2 regions of the Synechococcus sp. SYN20 genome follow, and region 2 is predicted to be linked to the other one. Evidence: riboswitches for the same ligand, from Rfam matches in the RefSeq annotation. Region 2 holds a riboswitch; the other holds the start of a gene.
What was found. A riboswitch is a leader RNA that binds a small molecule or an ion and turns the genes downstream of it on or off. The one in region 2 is predicted to bind cobalamin.
Positions count from the first base shown of each region.

Region 1 (9,118 bases), 230 kb from region 2:
ACAAGGGGAGGTACGTATCGCGCTTGTCGAATCCGGTTCAGACGTGGCATTGCGTTACAGCAGCACAAGATTGACCCATTGCCCGATCAAGAGAACGAGCAACGATGCTGCAACTGCGGTGATGGCAATGGCTCGCGTTGAAAGAAGCACAGTGAACAAGCCAGCAAGCTTGAGATCCACCACTGGACCAAGCAGCAGAAAGGCCAACAAGGCACCGGGCGTGACCTGGGCGGCAAAGCCAAGCGCAAGAAATGCATCAACGCTGGAACAAACCGAAACCACGAGTGCCAAGAGCATCAGAGCTAGCACCGAAACGGTGGGGCCTGAGCCCAAAGCCAGCAGCCAACTGCGCGGCAACCAGGTTTGCACCGCAGCGGCAAGGGCACAGCCAAACACGAGCAGGGTGAGCAGGCTCAAGAATTCACGCGTGCTGTGTTGGAGCAGCTCCGCAGGCCGAAGCGGCACCTCCTCGAGCCGACGTTCAGAAGCATTGAAGTCCACACCAACCAGTCCACTGCCACGTTCAAGCAGTCCCACCCGAGAAAGGGGTTGACTCAGTCTTCTTTCCTCGAGCAAGGCAGACGCCAACAACCTCGACTCAGGCAGCAGCCCCAGCAGAGCGCTGAGCGCGATCGCAATCAGAAAAGCACCGATTGGTCGCCCCCAAAGCAACCAGGTCTGATCAGGGAAGGCAGCCCAAGTGCTCGCCAACACAATCGGATTGAGAACCGGCGCTGCGAACAAAAAACCAAAACCAGTCCCCAACGGCGCTCCGCTTGCAAGCAAACGTCTCGCGACAGGAACGTTCCCACATTCACAAGCCGGCAAAGCGAAACCAAGCAAGGCGCCAACCACTGGCGCCAAGAGTGGATGGCGAGGCAGGCGCTTAATCCAAGTGGACTGGGGGACAAGCCATCTCGCCAGGCCAGCAATCGAAACGCCCAAAAGCAAAAAAGGAAGCGCTTCGATTAAGAGGCCTTGAAAGATGGCCCAGCCCGTAGCGAAGCGTGTCATCAAGCGGTGAAGCTGTTAACTCCAGCCATGGCTGGCTTGATCTTCAACGTAAGCCGCAACATCAGCAATTTCATTCTCACTAAGCACATCCAGGAATGCAGGCATCGCGTTACGCCCATAGGTGACCTGAGCCACGATTCCAGTCTCATGACCAGTCAAGTAGTTAGGAAGGAACGCCTCAAGGTCGGCCTGCCGCAACGTGCGCTCACTTTTCACAATGTTTCCACCGCCGGCATGGCATGCGGCGCAATTGGTATTAAAAATCTGACCGCCCCTAACGGTGTCAGAGGCCATCGCACGCATGGGCATGCTCAAGACCAGCACCAAAGCAAAAACAGCGGATAGCAAAAAACGCATGGTGCCCCAAATCAATTGTCACCATTCTCAGGAGATCTGAAGCACCGGTGGTGACGTTGCTGCAGATCGTTATGGAATGAATCTGAGAGTCGTCAAGCCACCAGGGCAGCCCAGGCGAATGCTCCACCGATACCAATCCAAATCCCTGCTGCCACACGCTTGCCCTCAGCTCCAAGAGCATCCAGCAATCGCTTCGAGGCAAGGCTGACAGCAAGAAGTAAGGCACCTTGGGCAATCAAAAGACCCAAGAAGTAAGTGAATAGAGGCGTGGATTCAGCTCCAACGATCGCGCCACCGAGCAGATATCCGTGCAATCCAATAACCGGCAGCAAGATTCCTGCAGGAATGATGTTGAGAGCGATCAAACCCTCAACCGCCAAAGTCAGTGAAACAAGCACCTCAGCAGCAGGCGCAAGACTGGAGGGCAGAGGAAAGATTTGCGTTAATACCGCCCCTCCAAGGGCGAAAGCCAAAAGGGGAAGAACCCAAGCCACTGGGCGCCTAAGTCCGATCAATCCAATCGCCAGAAGAAAGAGGAGATGGTCAGGTCCGAGCAGGGGGTGGCCAATCCCACTGATCAATCCTTGAAGCGCATTCATGTCACCCCCTTCAGCCATCGCAAAGGGATGGTGGGCAACAGCGGGCCCTGCAAACGTGAGTAACAATCCGGTTACAGCAACAACTCCGAGACCGAAAAGGGCTCTGGTGCTTCTTTTGAACATCAATGGTCGATCCTCGTCGGTTAAAAAATCGGCGGGCGTTCTGACTTCTGCTGATGAATTTCAGCAGTTCACAGCTGCGGGACAGCGACGGATTTTCACCGCTCTTTCCCCGTTACCTCTAGTGACTGAATCCCACTAGAACCGAAATAATGTTCTACCTCAGTTCAAGGTCAGTGCCCTGCACTTGAGCCATGGTTATGAGCGTTGCAAGGCATCCATTTCGCCCCCATCTGGTGGGCCCCCTTGCAGTTGAACAAAGCTGCGGCCTCCTCGGCTTCTGCCTTGGTGTCATACATCGCTTTGATGGGCTCCGTTCCAGCTTTTGATGCGGAAGGCTCCATCTCCATCGACAGCAACGTGTCGCTGTGGTCAGAACCTATCTCGTGATGAGCGATTGCTGGAGTCGTCAAAGCCAGCAAGCCCAAAAGCAGTCCAGCGGAGGGAGAGAGACGCATCTCAGATTTGATTGCAACCAGTTGAGTTTGATGCATCAGGCCGCGCTAGACAGCTGCGCTACACATCAAGCCTCAAATGGTGCTGAAGTGCGATACAAAACGATCCAACCAGTGCAGATCCAAGTCTTAAATCAGGATCTCACCGATTGGGCAAGGTTGAAATGGGCAGCGACGATGCGAATCGATGGCGCAAGATCCCGTGCTTAGGAGCAAAGAGGAAAGCAATCACAAACAAACCTGTCTGGACAAGAACGATGCAACCAGCTGTTGAACTATCAGTCCAATAACTTGTATACACCCCAAGAAGGCTGGAAAGAATGCTGCTGCCAATCGCCAACCAACTCATTCGATCAAAGCGATCGGTTAATAGGTAAGCGGTAGCCCCAGGCGTGACCAGCATGGCCACCACCAAAATGATGCCTACCGTTTGCAATCCAGCAACCGCAGCAAGAGAAAGTACGGAGAGAAGGAGGTAGTGGAGAACACCCGTGTTGATTCCAATCGAGCGTGCATGCGTGGGGTCAAAACAAAACAACAACAGATCACGACGAAACAACAAAAGAACAGCCGTGACCAAAACTGATATCAGAACCGTTTGTTGAATATCAGAAATAGAGATACCAAGTACATTGCCAAAAAGAATATGGGTGAGATCAATATTGCTACGCGTCTTCGAAACCAACACCAGTCCTAGAGCGAAGAAACCCGTAAACACAAGGCCTATGACCGTATCTTCTTTGATTCGGGATTTCTGCTTAACGAAGCCAATCGTGGCGACTGATCCCACACCAAACACAAAGGCCCCAACTGAAAAAGGCAACCCAATGGCATAGGCAAGGATGACTCCTGGCAACACAGAATGAGATACCGCATCACCCATCAGCGCCCATCCCTTGAGGGTCATGTAGCAAGAGAGGAGACCGCAGACGCCACCAACGGTGGCGCTGATTAGCAGTGCCCGCACCATGAAGGCATGCTGAAGAGGCTCGAGCAAAAATGTGGTCAAGCGTCCTCCGAGGAACTATTTCCGGTTAATAAGTCCGGAGGGAGGCCCCCAAAGGCCAAAGAAAGATTTTCCGGGGTGAACACCTCCGATGTTTCACCGTAAGCCAAAACCGTTTTATTGATCAGAACCGTGAGATCGCAGAAGTCTCTGACATGACTGAGATCATGCGTTGAAATCAAAATGGTGCGTCCTTCCGTACGCAACTGAAAAAACAGTTCTGCCATCAACTTTTCCGTACGAACATCCACACCATTGAAGGGTTCGTCCAACAACAAAACCGATGCGCGCTGTGCAATAGCTCTTGCCAAAAATGTCCGTTTACGTTGACCTCCTGAGAGAGCAGCGATCGGACGATCCCTGAGATCAAGAAGCTCAACGCGCTCAAGAGCATCCCGAACCGCAACCCTGTCTGACTGGCGTGGAATCCGGAGCACATTCATGGCTCCATAGCGGCCCATCATCACCACATCCCAAACAGAGACGGGGAAATCGCAATCGATCCCTTCACTCTGAGGCACATAGGCAACAGCTTGATCGCGCTGAGCCCGGGCAACGCTGCGACCGTTGATTCTGATGTGTCCACGCGAAGGGCGTATGAAACCAGTCAAAGCCTTGAAAAGGGTCGACTTACCGGACCCATTCATCCCTACCAATCCACAGATGCATCCCGAAGGGAGATGAAGAGAAGCGTCATAGAGGGCAACTGTGCCGTTGTAGTCAACACAGATCTGATCGGCCTCGATCCGCATCAATTCACTTTGGGTCATGAGGACGTTTCGGCGGATGCAGCCAACCCCTGCCTAATAAGTTTCACATTGTGGCGTTGAAGGTCGAGCAGAGTTGGTGCAGGACCGTTGCGTTTTGATAAAGAGTCCACATAGAAGCTGCCACCGAAACGAGCTCCCGAGGCACGAGCCACTTCCCGTTGAGCTTTATCACTCACTGTGGTTTCACAAAACACCGCGGGGACCTGATCTTTCTTCACACGCTCGATTAATCGAGCCATACGTCTTGGAGTGATCTGGCTCTCAGCATTAACCGGCCACAAATAGGCCTCATCAAATCCATAGTCTTGAGCTAAATAAGAAAAGGCCCCTTCACAACTCACGAGAACACGCTGCTTCTGGGGAATGACAGCGAGGAGGTTGCGTAATTCAGCATCCAGGTTTTCCAACTGGAGCTTGTAGCTATCAGCATTGTTGCGATACAACTGAGCTCCCTCTGGATCGAGCTGAGAAAACGCATCCACAAGTCGATCCACATATCCCTGAGCTCTCAGGGGTGACATCCAGGCATGGGGATTGGGCTTACCGGCATAGGCATCACCCTCAATGAGCAACGGCTGCATTCCCTCGGTGAGAGTGACAGTGGGCACATCACCAGCGGATTGGACAAAGCGGCGAGCCCAAAGCTCCAAACCCAACCCATTTTCTACGATTAAGTCTGCACCTGAGGCTTGCTCTAAATCCCGAGGTGAAGGCTCATATCCATGAATTTCTGCACCCGGCTTGGTAATCGATCTAACTTGCAAACGATCACCAGCCACCTGACGTGCCATATCAGCGAGGATCGTGAATGTTGTCAGAACAACTGGACGATTATCAGCACTATTTCCTGATTTGTTAGACAATGTACCCTGACTTGAGCAGGCAAAAGCCATAGGCAAAACTAAAGTAGTTATAGCCACCTGACGCAAAATACATCCCCTCAATATCCCCGCCAAAAAGATGTTAATGATCCCCATATTAGCCATATTCATGATTGGATGAACTTGTGTTCACGAGGATGGTTTTGCTGCAGTTGTTCCGCGCCGGCGCCTGCAGCGCTCAGAGCAGTAACGCACTTCATCCCAAACATCTTTCCATTTACGACGCCATTGGAATGGGCGCCCACAGACGGCACAGATTTTTGTTGGGCGATCCAGTGATGGCGCCATCAGACAAAACACCCCAGGGAACAGCTGATCAGGCATCAATAACCAGCAGATTGCCACCATAAGGCCGATGACGCGTGATTGAGACTTGTCAAGCGATCAATGAAATCAGCAGTCCATATTCATTACATCTTAACTAGACGACAACACCCAATATTTTATTTTGCAAAAAGTGTTTTCAAAATCATCTTTGAGAAACGTTCATAGCTGCTGCATCACAACCCCAAGCGGCATCCAATTCATAGGACAAAAAGTGATTACCAACGAATTTCCAGGAGCCATCAAAATCTCAGCCGAAATCGAGGGCTGAGGGGCTGAGCTGAAGACCCATTCATCATGAGCAAAAATCAATCGCTTTCAGATTGATCGGTCCAACGTCGCTCAACTTGAACAAACAGGAACCAGGCCAACGACGCTCCTGCTCCCGCCGCCCATTCTGAGCGCAGCAACGAAACCAACGCCAAAGTGCTTGCCCCGATTCGCAAACCCCTTAGGCCAAAACGGGTGTATTGACGCAGGCGATGATCCATAAGTGAAAGATACAAGCAACGGAGTTCAAGCTTCAGCTGAACCGGGACCATCAAGCTGCTGCTGTCGCTTAGCCGGGGAGAACCGAACGAAAAACTGCACGCAGTCGCCGATTAAGACACGTAGCTTTACAGAACTACATGTCTACGTGTCATGGTTGAGCTTTACTTGGATGCCACCTTGCACAACCAAATCAGTGTTGAGCACTATCGCGAAGTTTTGCTGAACCACGGATTGGATGAACAGGATCAAAAACTGAGGAGCAATCTTTTGAAACGCGTTGAAGCCGGAACGATCCAGCTGTCATCCTGACGGACCTGGTCAGCACCTTCCCATGTTTCAAACAAATGATCCTCGCTTCTGGAAAGCGGTTGCTGGAATCATTTCATTGGTATTGAGCTGCTCACTCGCTTGGCTAATTCTTAAACTTTGAATCCCTCTATCCATTGCAGCTAGAAGATTCAGCATCAACAGAGTGCACCAACCACGTTTCTAAAAATTTATTATTCAAAAAAGTAGATAAATAATACTCATTATTATCAATCCCATTGTTAAAGCGGATAAAACTGAAAGGAGAATAAGACCACCTCCAGCAATCAAGGCCACTCGTTTAGCTGTTTCTGGGAATAACAAGTAAAAACTAAGTCCTGCCGCAAGTCCCCATAAAGGAGGAATCAGCACACAAACACCTGTCAAAACGATCAAACGCACACGTCTCTGACGTTGCTGTTCGATCACCCTCAACGCTTTGGTCTCCTCCTCTTCCAAAGCCAAACGCTCTTCATCGCTCAGCCAACGTCCAAATTGTTGTGCTTGCTTGAACTCACGTTCAAGTTTGTCCGTACTGGAAGAAGGATCCATATCCCCACGGTATCGCCGTTCTCAACGGGGACTGCGCTCCCATGCCCGTTCCAGTGACTCTCTCATCGCTTTGCTAGAGGGCTCAGCCAGCCCATTGTTTCGACGAAAGGCTGCTGTGATCCGCCAGAAACGTGTTGCGCAAGCAATCGCGACGACGAACCAAGCCAACAAGATCCAGGCAGAACCGTGCACGACAAAGTTGTGAATACCTCCATGATGGTGGCTGCGGAGAATTCGTCGATGAACGGCAAGCTTGTAGTTGGAGCTATTGGACTCTTGGTGGGCGCAGTCGCGATCTATGAATTCCTGTTGTTGAGAGGGTTAGCACCCTCCAGTTGAGCCTCACAGGCATAAGTTTCAATCGACGCTTTCCTTTGGCGGAATTCAGGATGATCCGCATCCTCCACCCGCCACCACCAACGTCCATCGGTGTAGCTGGGTGGTCCAGCATTGTTGGTGCGGGGCAGTTGCAGATTGAGGTCCCGCCAATGCAGAAGGATTCCATCGCCAGGAACCGTTCCATCAGCACTGTTCGGGATCGGTTCCAAAACAGCGCCGATCGCCTCCTGACCCAAATTGGTTCGCTCCGCAGTGAGCAGATCTCCTTCACACCAATAGCTAGTGGCTAGCGCAGGAGAGCATGGCGCAAGCCACAACAAAGCCACCAAGCAAAACGAGAGCAGAGAGCGCAAGGCAGGAGAAGCCGTTCACCCCACCCAAGCACCTCACACGACAGAGTGTTGTCAAGAAGGAGCGTTTTGATGACACCGACAAAAGATCAGGTGCTCGCTGCATCAGCTGGCTGGGTAGCGGTTGTGCTGAACGTGGTGCCCGGTCTTGGAGCTGGTTATTTGTATCAGCGACGTTGGAAGGCTTACTGGATCACCTCCCTACTCGCCACGACCTGGTTTGTGGTGGGAGCCGTTTTAGCTCAAAACTCCGCAGCTGAAGCTGAACCACAAAACCAACTCGTTGGGCTCATTGGCTTGATTGCTCTGGCCGCTGTGACCAGCGCGGAAGCAGGCTTGGCCGTAAAGGCAGTGCGTCAAAGCAGCTAATGGAGACCAGGCCGAATGCGGTTCTCCGCTTCTGGTTTCAAGATTGTCGCCCGCACCAATGGTTTCGCGAAAATGCGGACTTTGACGCCGTGGTGTTGGACCGCTTCGGCAAGCTCACATGTTCAGCATTGAACGGTGAACTGAGTCACTGGGAGAAGCACCCAACCAGCGCATTAGCGCTGGTTTTGATGATGGATCAATTCACCCGGCAGATCTGGAGACATGAACCCAAAGCGTTTACAGGCGATCCTTACGCCCTGAGACTGACCCGCCAAGCGATTGCAGAGGGATGGCTTGATGAAGAACCAGAACGGGTGCGTCGGCAGTTCTGGTTGATGCCAATGCTTCACAGCGAGGAGCTGGGGGTGATCCTGGATGCGATCTCGTTTATGGAGCGCTGGAGCGACCCCGCCACGGTTGCAGTCGCTGATCGCAACAAGACCTTGATCCAGCGATATGGACGTTATCCCCAACGCAATGCCGCACTGGGGAGAGCCTCCACAAAGGAAGAGTTGAAGTTTTTAAAGGATTGGCACTCCCGTGGCAAACACAAACGATCCCAATCTCATGCTTGTGATCAATGCTCCAGTCACGGGCCCATTCACTACCGAATAAAAATTGCAGGCCAACCCAACTGGCAATTTGCATGCCCCAGCTGCTGGAACAAGCTGCAACACCAGCCTGGTTATCAATACGGGGGAACGAGAAAAGAAAATCGTCGTGAACGAAAACGTCGATAAGCAACGAATCACGCATCGCTCAAAACAACAAACAGTGGGACGAACAGTGGGGATGAACACTGGGGACGAAAGAAGACGCTGAAGACATGAAGAGCGAGGCATCGTCAAATCGCATCTGCATGAACAAAACGTGGATCGGGCACGTGGGATAAGGGATAAGCGTGATGGAATTGAAAATCATGAGTCCAATGTTTCAGTGTTTGATCTGCAGGCAAACGATCGAACGTTCCACCCGTACCTATTGGAAACACAAGGGTCATCTGCTTTGCTCGACCTGCAAAGACAACATCGAGGCAGGCGTTGGTCAAAGTAGTCAGCAGACGCCGCCTAGCTCTTGAACCTGCTCCAGATTGTGGCTTTGGTTGCAGGAGTCACAGCTCTAGCGGCCGCGATTGGATTGAGCATCCTTCTTTTAGGCCTACAACGCGTGTTTGCCTCAGCTCC
Region 1 covers NZ_CP047959.1:1,726,817-1,735,934, forward strand. The annotation lists gene SynSYN20_RS09025 (TIGR03943 family protein) at 1-50, opposite strand, end outside; gene SynSYN20_RS09030 (permease) at 55-1,014, opposite strand; gene SynSYN20_RS09035 (c-type cytochrome) at 1,030-1,371, opposite strand; gene SynSYN20_RS09040 (HupE/UreJ family protein) at 1,464-2,093, opposite strand; cobalamin riboswitch at 2,106-2,254, opposite strand; gene SynSYN20_RS09045 (DUF3721 domain-containing protein) at 2,264-2,548, opposite strand; gene SynSYN20_RS09050 (metal ABC transporter permease) at 2,688-3,515, opposite strand; gene SynSYN20_RS09055 (metal ABC transporter ATP-binding protein) at 3,551-4,303, opposite strand; gene SynSYN20_RS09060 (metal ABC transporter substrate-binding protein) at 4,318-5,214, opposite strand; gene SynSYN20_RS09065 (DUF2256 domain-containing protein) at 5,332-5,526, opposite strand; gene SynSYN20_RS09070 (hypothetical protein) at 5,835-6,017, opposite strand; gene SynSYN20_RS09075 (hypothetical protein) at 6,169-6,327, shown strand; gene SynSYN20_RS09080 (hypothetical protein) at 6,523-6,876, opposite strand; gene SynSYN20_RS09085 (hypothetical protein) at 6,898-7,068, opposite strand; gene SynSYN20_RS09090 (hypothetical protein) at 7,173-7,568, opposite strand; gene SynSYN20_RS09095 (hypothetical protein) at 7,638-7,934, shown strand; gene SynSYN20_RS09100 (DUF924 family protein) at 7,934-8,674, shown strand; gene SynSYN20_RS09105 (glycosyltransferase family 2 protein) at 9,009-9,118, shown strand, end outside.
Region 1: linked by a shared signal. The riboswitch ahead of SynSYN20_RS09040 (HupE/UreJ family protein) and the one ahead of SynSYN20_RS07825 (HupE/UreJ family protein) in region 2 are both predicted to bind cobalamin.

Region 2 (9,118 bases):
CCATCCCTTCACCAGTGAAAGGCTCGACATATCCCGCGGCATCGCCCATCACAAGAAAGCGATCCCCTGCCACCACATTGGAAGTGCGGCTGAGAGCAGGAGTGAGTTGCCAGCGTTGCCCTTGTTGGAGTGCCGGTGGCACTGGAAATCCTGCCTGATTCAAAACATTTTGTGCTGCATCCACGGCGCCTTGACCTTGGGAGAGTGCATCTCGATCAAAGGCCCCCGCAAGATTCAGCAATCCGTCTTCCCTGCGAACCAATCCCACATAGCCCTGATTTCCAATGGCCATGTGAATGGCTCCACTGGGGTAGTGATCGGTGTCATCATCCACGACGCATCCGGCACCGTGTCTGGATTGCTTGCGAATCCTGCTTTGCCCTGCTTCGTTTTGGGGAAGACAACGCTGAGATAGGCCTGCGGCGACCAGCACAACGCGCGCGTTGACATGGCTAGTAGTCCCACTTTGATGATCTTTAAGGCGCACACATCTGTAGTTCGGGCGCGCCTCTTCCACTTGCGCAGTCATCTGAAAGCGAGCTGACGCTCCAGCTTTGATTGCTGCGTTGATCAGGGCTTGATCGAATAGTTCTCGAGAAAGGACATAGCCATTCGGTAATGCCAACGATGCTTCACGACCGCGCAGTCCAAGACGCAAGCTGTCCAGTCTTTGTCCGCCGCAATCTGCAAACAAGGTGGTTTCACCTCTAGAACTCAAAATCGCTTGAGCTTGGTTGTTAAAACAGCATCCACAGACTTTCCAGCGGGGAAACGAACGTTGCTCAACAAGCATGACGCGCAATCCTTGCTTTGCACAATCCAGAGCAGCAAGACCACCAGCTGGTCCAGCTCCAATGATCAGGACATCCCACAACACGTCCATCTCAGGAATGGGCCCAGGTCAACAGGTATCGCTCTGGCCATGAGCATTTGATCTGTGCATTTTTCATGCCTGCTTGCTTGGCAATGCTCATCATTTCATCGGGTTGAAAGGCGCCGCGTACAGAGAGAGGACCATCGGTATGAACCACCCAGGAACGGCTTAAGAGACGGGTTCCCATCCAGGCCAGTGCAAAGCCAATCCGGCTACGAATTAAATCATCCACGAGCACGAGTTTCCGAGATCGCAATGCCATCACTTCTAAAAGACGAACCACGTCAACCTCATCCAAATGATGTGCAAATAGCGTGCAATACACCACGTCAAAGGTGCTGTGGTCTTTGGGTTTTGTTAATGCATCGGCAGTAAAGACAGTGATGTCTGCTTTTCTCCTCTTCGCATTCGAGCGTGAAATCTCAACGGCCTCAGGGTTTAGATCACAGGCATGAATTTCGATTGCCAACCCCTTTCGTTGAGCCATCAGGGCAAGGTCGATAGCTGTATCACCTCCTCCACAGGCAAGCTCTAAAATGCGAAGTGGTTGTTCTGGTTGCGTGATCGCAAGGGCCTCGATAGCACGAAATAGAGCGGCAGAACAACGGCTGATCGCATTGATGCGTCGTAAGCCCATGAGTGCTTTTGCATGCTCTTTTGGATCGAGGCCAGGCTGATCCATGACTTCCGGTTGACGATCTCGGTTATTGAGAGCTGTACCCCAGATCATCGATCGCCCATTTTTTGTTTGGACAAGCTAGGAAGAATATGGCCCGGAGACGCTTTTGAGTTGGGCTTTTGGCTTCTCGGGATTGAGGCGTTGGTGTCCTAAGACCGCTAAGAATCGTCCGATGGAAGTGCTTTGCCTGAGGTTATGGGAATCAACCAGCGCGGATCGATTCTTGCTGAAGCACCTGTACATGCCTCACTCGTCATCGATACGGTATCGATCGACTCACGCTTGACGGGTAAAGACTTGTAAAAATGGGTTGACTCAATCGTTGCCAGATGTGTTCCTACTCCGTTATTGGCTGTGGCTACGTCGGTAGCTTCGTGGCGGCAAACATGAAAAGTCAAGGCCATTACGTCATTGGTACAACCCGCACCTCTCAACGGTTTGCGGAGTTGCGCAACGTTGTCAATGAACCGATCAGCCTTGATCTCGCTGACCCAAACTGCGATTTTTCATTCCTTGAAGAGCAGCAGGGTTTGCTGATCAGCGTGGCACCTACGCAAAATGGTGATGGATATCAATCGGTTTTTTCTAGCGGGATTCGAAACCTTGCCCGCGCTTTGCGCTGTCGTCAGTCCATCCAGCCTCTCCATGTGACCTACATCAGCTCTGCTGGTGTGTATGGAGATCATCGTGGCGAGATGGTAACTGAAGATTCATCTGTCGACTCTGCAAACCCTGTCAATGCGATGTTGGTGGAAGCAGAAAATGTATTGCTCACCATTGATCGTCCTGATACAAAAATCTGCGTGATGCGTTTAGGAGGTATTTATGGCCCCGGTAGGGATATGGTTTCGATGATTAAACAGGCAGCTGGTGAACAGATACCAAAAAATGGTAGTGATGTTCCTGCTTGGAGTGGCATTTTCGACATCACCAACGGTGTGAGTTTTGCTTTTAATAATCAGCTTGTGGGAACTTACAACCTTGTTGACGATATGCAGCTCAGTAGGCGCGAATTGTCAAATGAAATATGTGATATTGATGGATTGCCTCCTGTGATTTGGGCCAATGAAAATAGCCCAGGAGCTCGGGCGATGAATGCCAAAGTGAGTAATGAAAAAATTAAGTTAGAGGGATTCAGGCTGAGCTCACCTTCCATGCTCCTTCCTACTCCTGTTTAGGCAGTTGTTTTGTAGTTGATCGTCTAAGTTGTAGAGCTAGGTTGAAATAGCTCTACATGCATCCAAGTTCTTAGTACTTTCTTATTTCACTGGAAATATCCATAATGTATATCTAGGCTTACATATGTAGGAGTATTTTTTAGATAATTTGTAATCGTCTCCGAAACAGCAACATGAACCCTGCTAACGGTAATGAAGAGTTCAACATATTTACTCCATTGATAAAATTAAGGATTTCAATTTTCGGATTTAAATCAGCTGTTGAGAATTGATTCATCACGTTGAAGTATTAATTCACCAGGGAAGCTGTTGTCCGCTGGAATGCCAAAAGGTCCCGCTGGCATCGAGTTCTAGCTCATCAATTCGTGCCAGGAGCCCTATCACCGCTTTTTCTGGGCTGATTCCTTTTGGATTGAAGTTGATCATGCGCGTACTGACAAGCCCTGGGTGGAGGATGGCTACCGCAATTCCGCGTGGCTTCAGATCGATCGATAGTGATCGACCAGCCATATTCAGCGCTACTTTTGACATCCGATATCCATAAGAGCCACCTGATGTGTTGTCATCAATCGAGCCCATTCGACTAGTGATCAGGGCCAGCTTTGCGCCTCTTGGCATCAGTTCCACTAGCGATTGCGCCAACAACAACGGGGCTAGGGCATTCACTTCAAATTGACGTTTGATCCCTTCGCTATCAAGGGTCTCGAGATCCATGGATTGCAAAATCCCAGCATTGAGGATGACGCTATCCAACGACCGACTCCGTAAGTTCTGAACTAAGGCGGAGATAGAGGCTTCACTGCTCAGTTCGATGCCGGACTGAATCTCCACACCGATGGCCTCAAGCTCTGGAGACGCTTGGCGACATACAGCAATCACCTGGTCATGACGAGCCTGTAACTGACGGCAGAATTCAAGACCGATGCCCCTGTTTGCGCCTGTAACAAGAAAGGTGGACAAAGAGCCCTCTGAATCAGACAACAGTTTGGTTCGGAATCATGAGGGTGCGATGACCGGAAGGGATTTCCAGTTGTGCCAGTCGAAATGCCACCATTCAGTGGCAAAGGAACGAAATCCTCTGCGCTCCATTGCCCTGCGTAGTTTTTGAGCATTGGCGGCGCGGTCAGCGACGCCATCAGCATCCACATGGGCGGACTTCGAAAAATCGTCGTAATCCGTTGGCATTCGCAACGGATTCCCCTGCTGATTGATGAGTGTTACATCCACTGAAGCGCCTCGGGTATGACGTCCAGCATTGACTGAGGGATCTGAAACGTAGCGAGGGTCTTGGATTGCATCCCACATCAGCTGCTGAACAGCAAGTGGACGATGAGCATCCCAAATTTTTAATCCAAGTCCTTCCTTGGCAAGATCTTGTTGGACGTTTTGTAGTGCCAAGGCCACGGGACATCGTAATTGTGGATCAACCTTGGGATAAAGGGTTTGTCCTAGAAAATTATTAGAACTGGCATAGCGAATTTCAAACAGTGGTCTTGGTGAAACCCTATTTAATGACACAAGGTCAAGGCCGCTGCACGTTAATGGGGTCTCAGCACCACTAGGCAAAGCGCTAAGTGGGATGCAAAGACAAAATCCAGCCGCCACTTTGAGCAGGATCAGCACATCTTTAAGGCTTTTCCTTTTGCTTTCAGTCATTAAACCAAATACTGACATCAATGATTATGAGATGAATGTTGATTGAAAGTTCCACATTTCACCTGCCTCTTGCCACAACACCCAAGAGTGCCGAGATCCATCAACATCAATGAGTTGTCCAGCAAAACCGGCTGGTGATGGTTGAAAGAGATCGGTTAAATCCTTTACGGCCTTGCCATCACTTGTCAAGATTTCGGTGACTCGCTTTCCAATCCGCTTGGACAGATCTCGCTGGAACTCGTCAATGTTCATATGCCTTTTTCATGATGTTGCATGAAGTGTTTAGAGGTTCAGTGTTGAAACTGATTAGAGGTTAACTCTTGTCATTGGTTTCGTCTTCATGATCCTTCAAAAGGATTGTGTTTATTCATTCAACTATAGCTGCTTTCGTTTCGAGAAATGAATAAGCCAGGCATAGTTCATGGTTTGATTAAAGGCTTGTTGTGTATATAATGTTGAAAGAGGTCGATGTTGACTCAATCCTAATCAATTAGTTTGCACAATTAACATGGTTAATGCATTTGTAAGAGCTGTGGTCGGTTGATTTAGATGTTGCCTTTTGATGGAAGTTCATTCAACGTGATTGCTCTTTGTGCCCCGAGCATCAGGGCCGCAGCGTTTCAAGTGCAATCAATGGATTGAACAGGCGGTCGTGGATGACTAGGAGGTGCGATGTTCGATCCGGCAACGGCAGCGAATCATGGCAAGGTCTTCCTCCTTAGTCAATCGCTAATGCTCTGGGTGGATGTTGCCTCTCAATATCAATCGGCTGCATCCGTAGTGCCTGACTGGGACGAAATGCCGAGGAACGAGAATATGAAAATGATTCTCATTTTGTAAGAACTGAGCTAAAGTTCCTCTACTGGTTTCTCAGGGGTCAGCCTGAGAAGGAAACGGGGAAACAACGGTGTGATTCCGTCGCTGTCCCGCAGCTGTGAAGCGTCTCTTCGGGAGACGTCAGTCAGAACGCCCGCCAGATCTACAACCGACGAGGATCGACAATTGACTCTTTCGAAACAGGCCTTCTTGGGGCCGTTCAAAACGGCTGCCCTAGGAATTATTCCTCTCCTTTTGCTGGGAAGTCCAGCTTTTGCTCACCACCCGTTTGGCATGGGTGACAGCACCCAGCTCACCGGATGGTCGGGTCTTGTGAGTGGCATTGGCCACCCACTTCTTGGGCCAGACCATTTTCTCTTTTTGCTGGCCATCGCATTCATTGGTCTTAAACGTCCGAGCGCCTGGATTATTCCATTGCTGGCCATCGGCTTAGGTGGAAGCCTGATTTCTCAGTTCATCCCCTTACCTGATGTAGTTGCACCCTGGGCTGAAGCCCTCGTGTCGTTAAGCCTTGTGGTTGAGGGCCTGATTGCGCTTTCAATCGCTCCAGCTGCCTGGCTTTTGCCGCTCTTTGGTCTGCATGGCTTTTTGCTTGGCAGCACTATTGTCGGAGCGGAGCCCACTCCTCTCATCACCTACTTCTTAGGTTTGCTTATAGGACAAGGTGTTTTATTAGCCCTTGTCTGCTCTTTATCGCAAACCGTGATCACTCACCTTGGAGAGCAAGGGCGTCGTCTCGGTGCTGGGATCTGGATGGGTATCGGAATTGCCTTTGCCTGGGTCGTACTGATCGACTAATACGCTGATCAATAGAGAAAAACATTCACGACCTCTTCCTTCTTGATGAAAAAGAGGACTTATTATACAAACATTAAAATAGCCATGAATTTAATTCGTAAAATATTCATTGTGCCTGCAACTTTGAGTATTGTCTTTTCGACAGCTAATCTGAAGAGCAAAGCATCCAGTGTTATTGATCTCAGTATCAATGATATGCCCGAAAACACGGTGCACTCTGTTGCCAGCAGCCTCGAACAAGTCACCAGCATCACTCAGTTTTCAGACGTTTACCCAACCGACTGGGCTTATCAGGCACTGAGCAACCTGATCGAGCGCTACGGCTGTGTGGCTGGTTACCCCAACGGCACCTACCGCGGCAACCGTGCAATGACCCGCTTTGAAGCGGCTGCTCTTTTGAACGCTTGTCTCGACCGCGTCACTGAAGTGACCGACGAGCTCAAGCGCCTGATGAAAGAGTTCGAAAATGAACTCGCCATCCTCAAGGGCCGTGTTGACGGACTTGAAGCCCGCGTTGGCGAACTGGAAGCCACTCAGTTCTCCACCACCACCAAGCTTTCTGGATTAGCAACGTTTGTTGTTGGTGCCAATAACTTTTCTGGAACCAAATCAAAAGCAGATGCAGCCAATAGAGATTTTGGCGCTACTGCTTTCAATTACGACCTTCAATTAAGTCTTGAAACTAGTTTCACGGGAAAAGATTTGCTGCTTACAGTCTTAAGGACAGGTAATTTTGACGGTAATTTTGCTTTCGGAGGCAGTCCTAATGCATTATCAACTTTAGAAACAGCATTTCAAGAAAATGGTGGAAATAATTTAGGAATTGACAAGCTTTTTTATCAATTTCCTGTTGCCAACTCACTTACCTTCACTCTCGGTGCCCGTGTTGGTCAGGAAGATATGCTTGCCGTATGGCCTAGTGCTTATCCAAGCGATGCAATCTTGGATGTGACAACACTGAATGGTGCTCCAGCTGCCTATAACAAAAACCTTGGAGCAGGAGCTGGTGTTAGTTGGTCAGCTGACAACGGTTTCAGCGTCTCTGCAAACTATGTTGCTGCTCAAGTTTCAAGTTCAGACCCCAATGCTGGTGGTATAGGAACTGCATTTTCCGAAGCTTCAGGAACTATACAAATTGCCTATGAATCAGAAAGCTGGAACATCGCCGTAATTTGGTCAGGTGTTCAAAGTCCATCTGAATTAGCCGGTGGTTTTGGCACTCCATTTGCTGCAGAAAACTACTTTTCTGGTAGTAACTCTTATATGAATGCTTGGGGTATTGGCGGCTCCTGGCAACCACAAGACAGTGGTTGGATACCATCTGCCTCAGCAGGTTATGGCTATAACTCTGTTTACGCTAAGAATGCTGGAGATGTCACGGCCAGTCAGTCATGGAATCTTGGTCTGGAATGGGCAGACGTCTTCCTGAAAGGCAACAATGCAGGTATGGCTGTAGGCCAACCTATTTTTGCAACTAGTCTGAAAGGTGATTCAACTCCAGCTGATGGTAATTATGTATGGGAATGGTGGTATCAATTCCAGGTCACTGACAACATTAGTGTTACCCCTGCATTCTTTTATTTGAGCCGTCCAGAGGGTAAAAATACTGATCTTGATGGAAACGATAATACGTTTAGTCAACTTGGTGGATTGATAAAAACAACTTTCAACTTCTAAATTGCTTTAATCTAAAGCCAAATTTTCTTTATTTCTATGTTTTCTTTCTTGCGTTCTAAATCAATCTTCTCTGTTCCTTGAGCATTGCTGCTTATGATGTTGCTCGTTTCCTGTAGTAACTCACAAAAAACAGATCGCAATAGTGATCAATCAAAACTCAACGTTGTAACAACGTTTTTACCTATCACTCTGTTCACGGAAGCGGTCGCCGGTGAATGCGCCACTGTCACGTCATTGATTCCACCAAATCTTGGCCCCCACGATTTTCAGGCTACGCCTGCCGACATCTCAGCCCTAAGTAATGCCTCGGTCTTGGTAAAAAATGGACTAGGGATGGAATACTTTCTAGACAAATTAATTACCTCAGCAAACAATAACTCGCTTCAAGTTGTCGATACAAGTCGTGGAGTGGCTGTGATCAGGTCAGACGACGATCAGGATGAAGCTAAGCAGGGGGACCAGGAGTATGGCGAGGTCAACCCTCACATTTGGCTGGACCCACTCCGTGCGGTTCAACAGGTCGAAAATATCCGTGATGGCCTTGTGAAAGCTGATCCAGATTGCGCCGATGGGTACACAAAAAGGGCGGCTGCATACGCTTCTCAGCTGAAGGGTTTGAATACAACGATTGCAACCCAGCTCAAGCCTTTCCGGGGTCAGACGTTCATCGCTTTCCATGACTTTGCTCCCTATTTCGCAGAGCGTTATGGTCTCAAAGCGGATTTTGTCGTTGATGTTCCCGAGATGAACCCCACACCAGAGGATCTCCAACGCGTGTCCAAAAAGGTACAGCAGTCACAACTCAAGGCCCTTCTGAGTGAACCCCAGGAAGGTGACCGTTCTTTTAATGCGTTGGCTTTAGATCTTGGTGTCAAGGTCGTGACGTTTGATCCGCTGGAAACAGGTTCAGAACAAGCTTCTAAACAGCCCGATACTTACTTCAAGGTGATGGACAAGAACGTGGTCTCCCTTATCCAGTCCTTCGGAAGCTAAGGATGAGTGTGAAAGAGGCAATCCTCCAGGTTCATGATCTAAGCGTCGAACGCCGAGGGCGTTTGGCAGTAGAGGGGGTTTCCTTTTCTCTCCCTGCTGAAAGCGACACGGCCCTTGTCGGTCCCAATGGAGCAGGAAAGAGCACGCTTGTCGCTGCTTTGCTTGGGCTGCTTCCCCATGCCTCTGGGCGTGTTGAGCTGCTGGGTCAGCCCATAGCTGCCAATGGTTGTTTGCCGCGTTCTGTGCGGGCTCAGATCGCTTATGTACCTCAAAACCTTGTGATTCAAGGGTTGATTCCGCTCAGTGTTGCTGAGTTTGTGGGCTTTGGGTTTGACATGCCAGGACCAAGCCTGCCGTGGAGGTCGGGTAAGCAAAGAACAGCAGCTGTCTTGAGAGCCTTGGATAGAACTCAAACCTGTGATCTAC
Region 2 covers NZ_CP047959.1:1,501,609-1,510,726, reverse strand. The annotation lists gene SynSYN20_RS07850 (NAD(P)/FAD-dependent oxidoreductase) at 1-883, opposite strand, end outside; gene SynSYN20_RS07845 (class I SAM-dependent methyltransferase) at 885-1,604, opposite strand; gene SynSYN20_RS07840 (NAD-dependent epimerase/dehydratase family protein) at 1,883-2,731, shown strand; gene SynSYN20_RS07835 (SDR family oxidoreductase) at 3,026-3,691, opposite strand; gene SynSYN20_RS07830 (M15 family metallopeptidase) at 3,728-4,387, opposite strand; cobalamin riboswitch at 5,234-5,380, shown strand; gene SynSYN20_RS07825 (HupE/UreJ family protein) at 5,498-6,022, shown strand; gene SynSYN20_RS07820 (iron uptake porin) at 6,107-7,699, shown strand; gene SynSYN20_RS07815 (metal ABC transporter solute-binding protein, Zn/Mn family) at 7,796-8,692, shown strand; gene SynSYN20_RS07810 (metal ABC transporter ATP-binding protein) at 8,695-9,118, shown strand, end outside.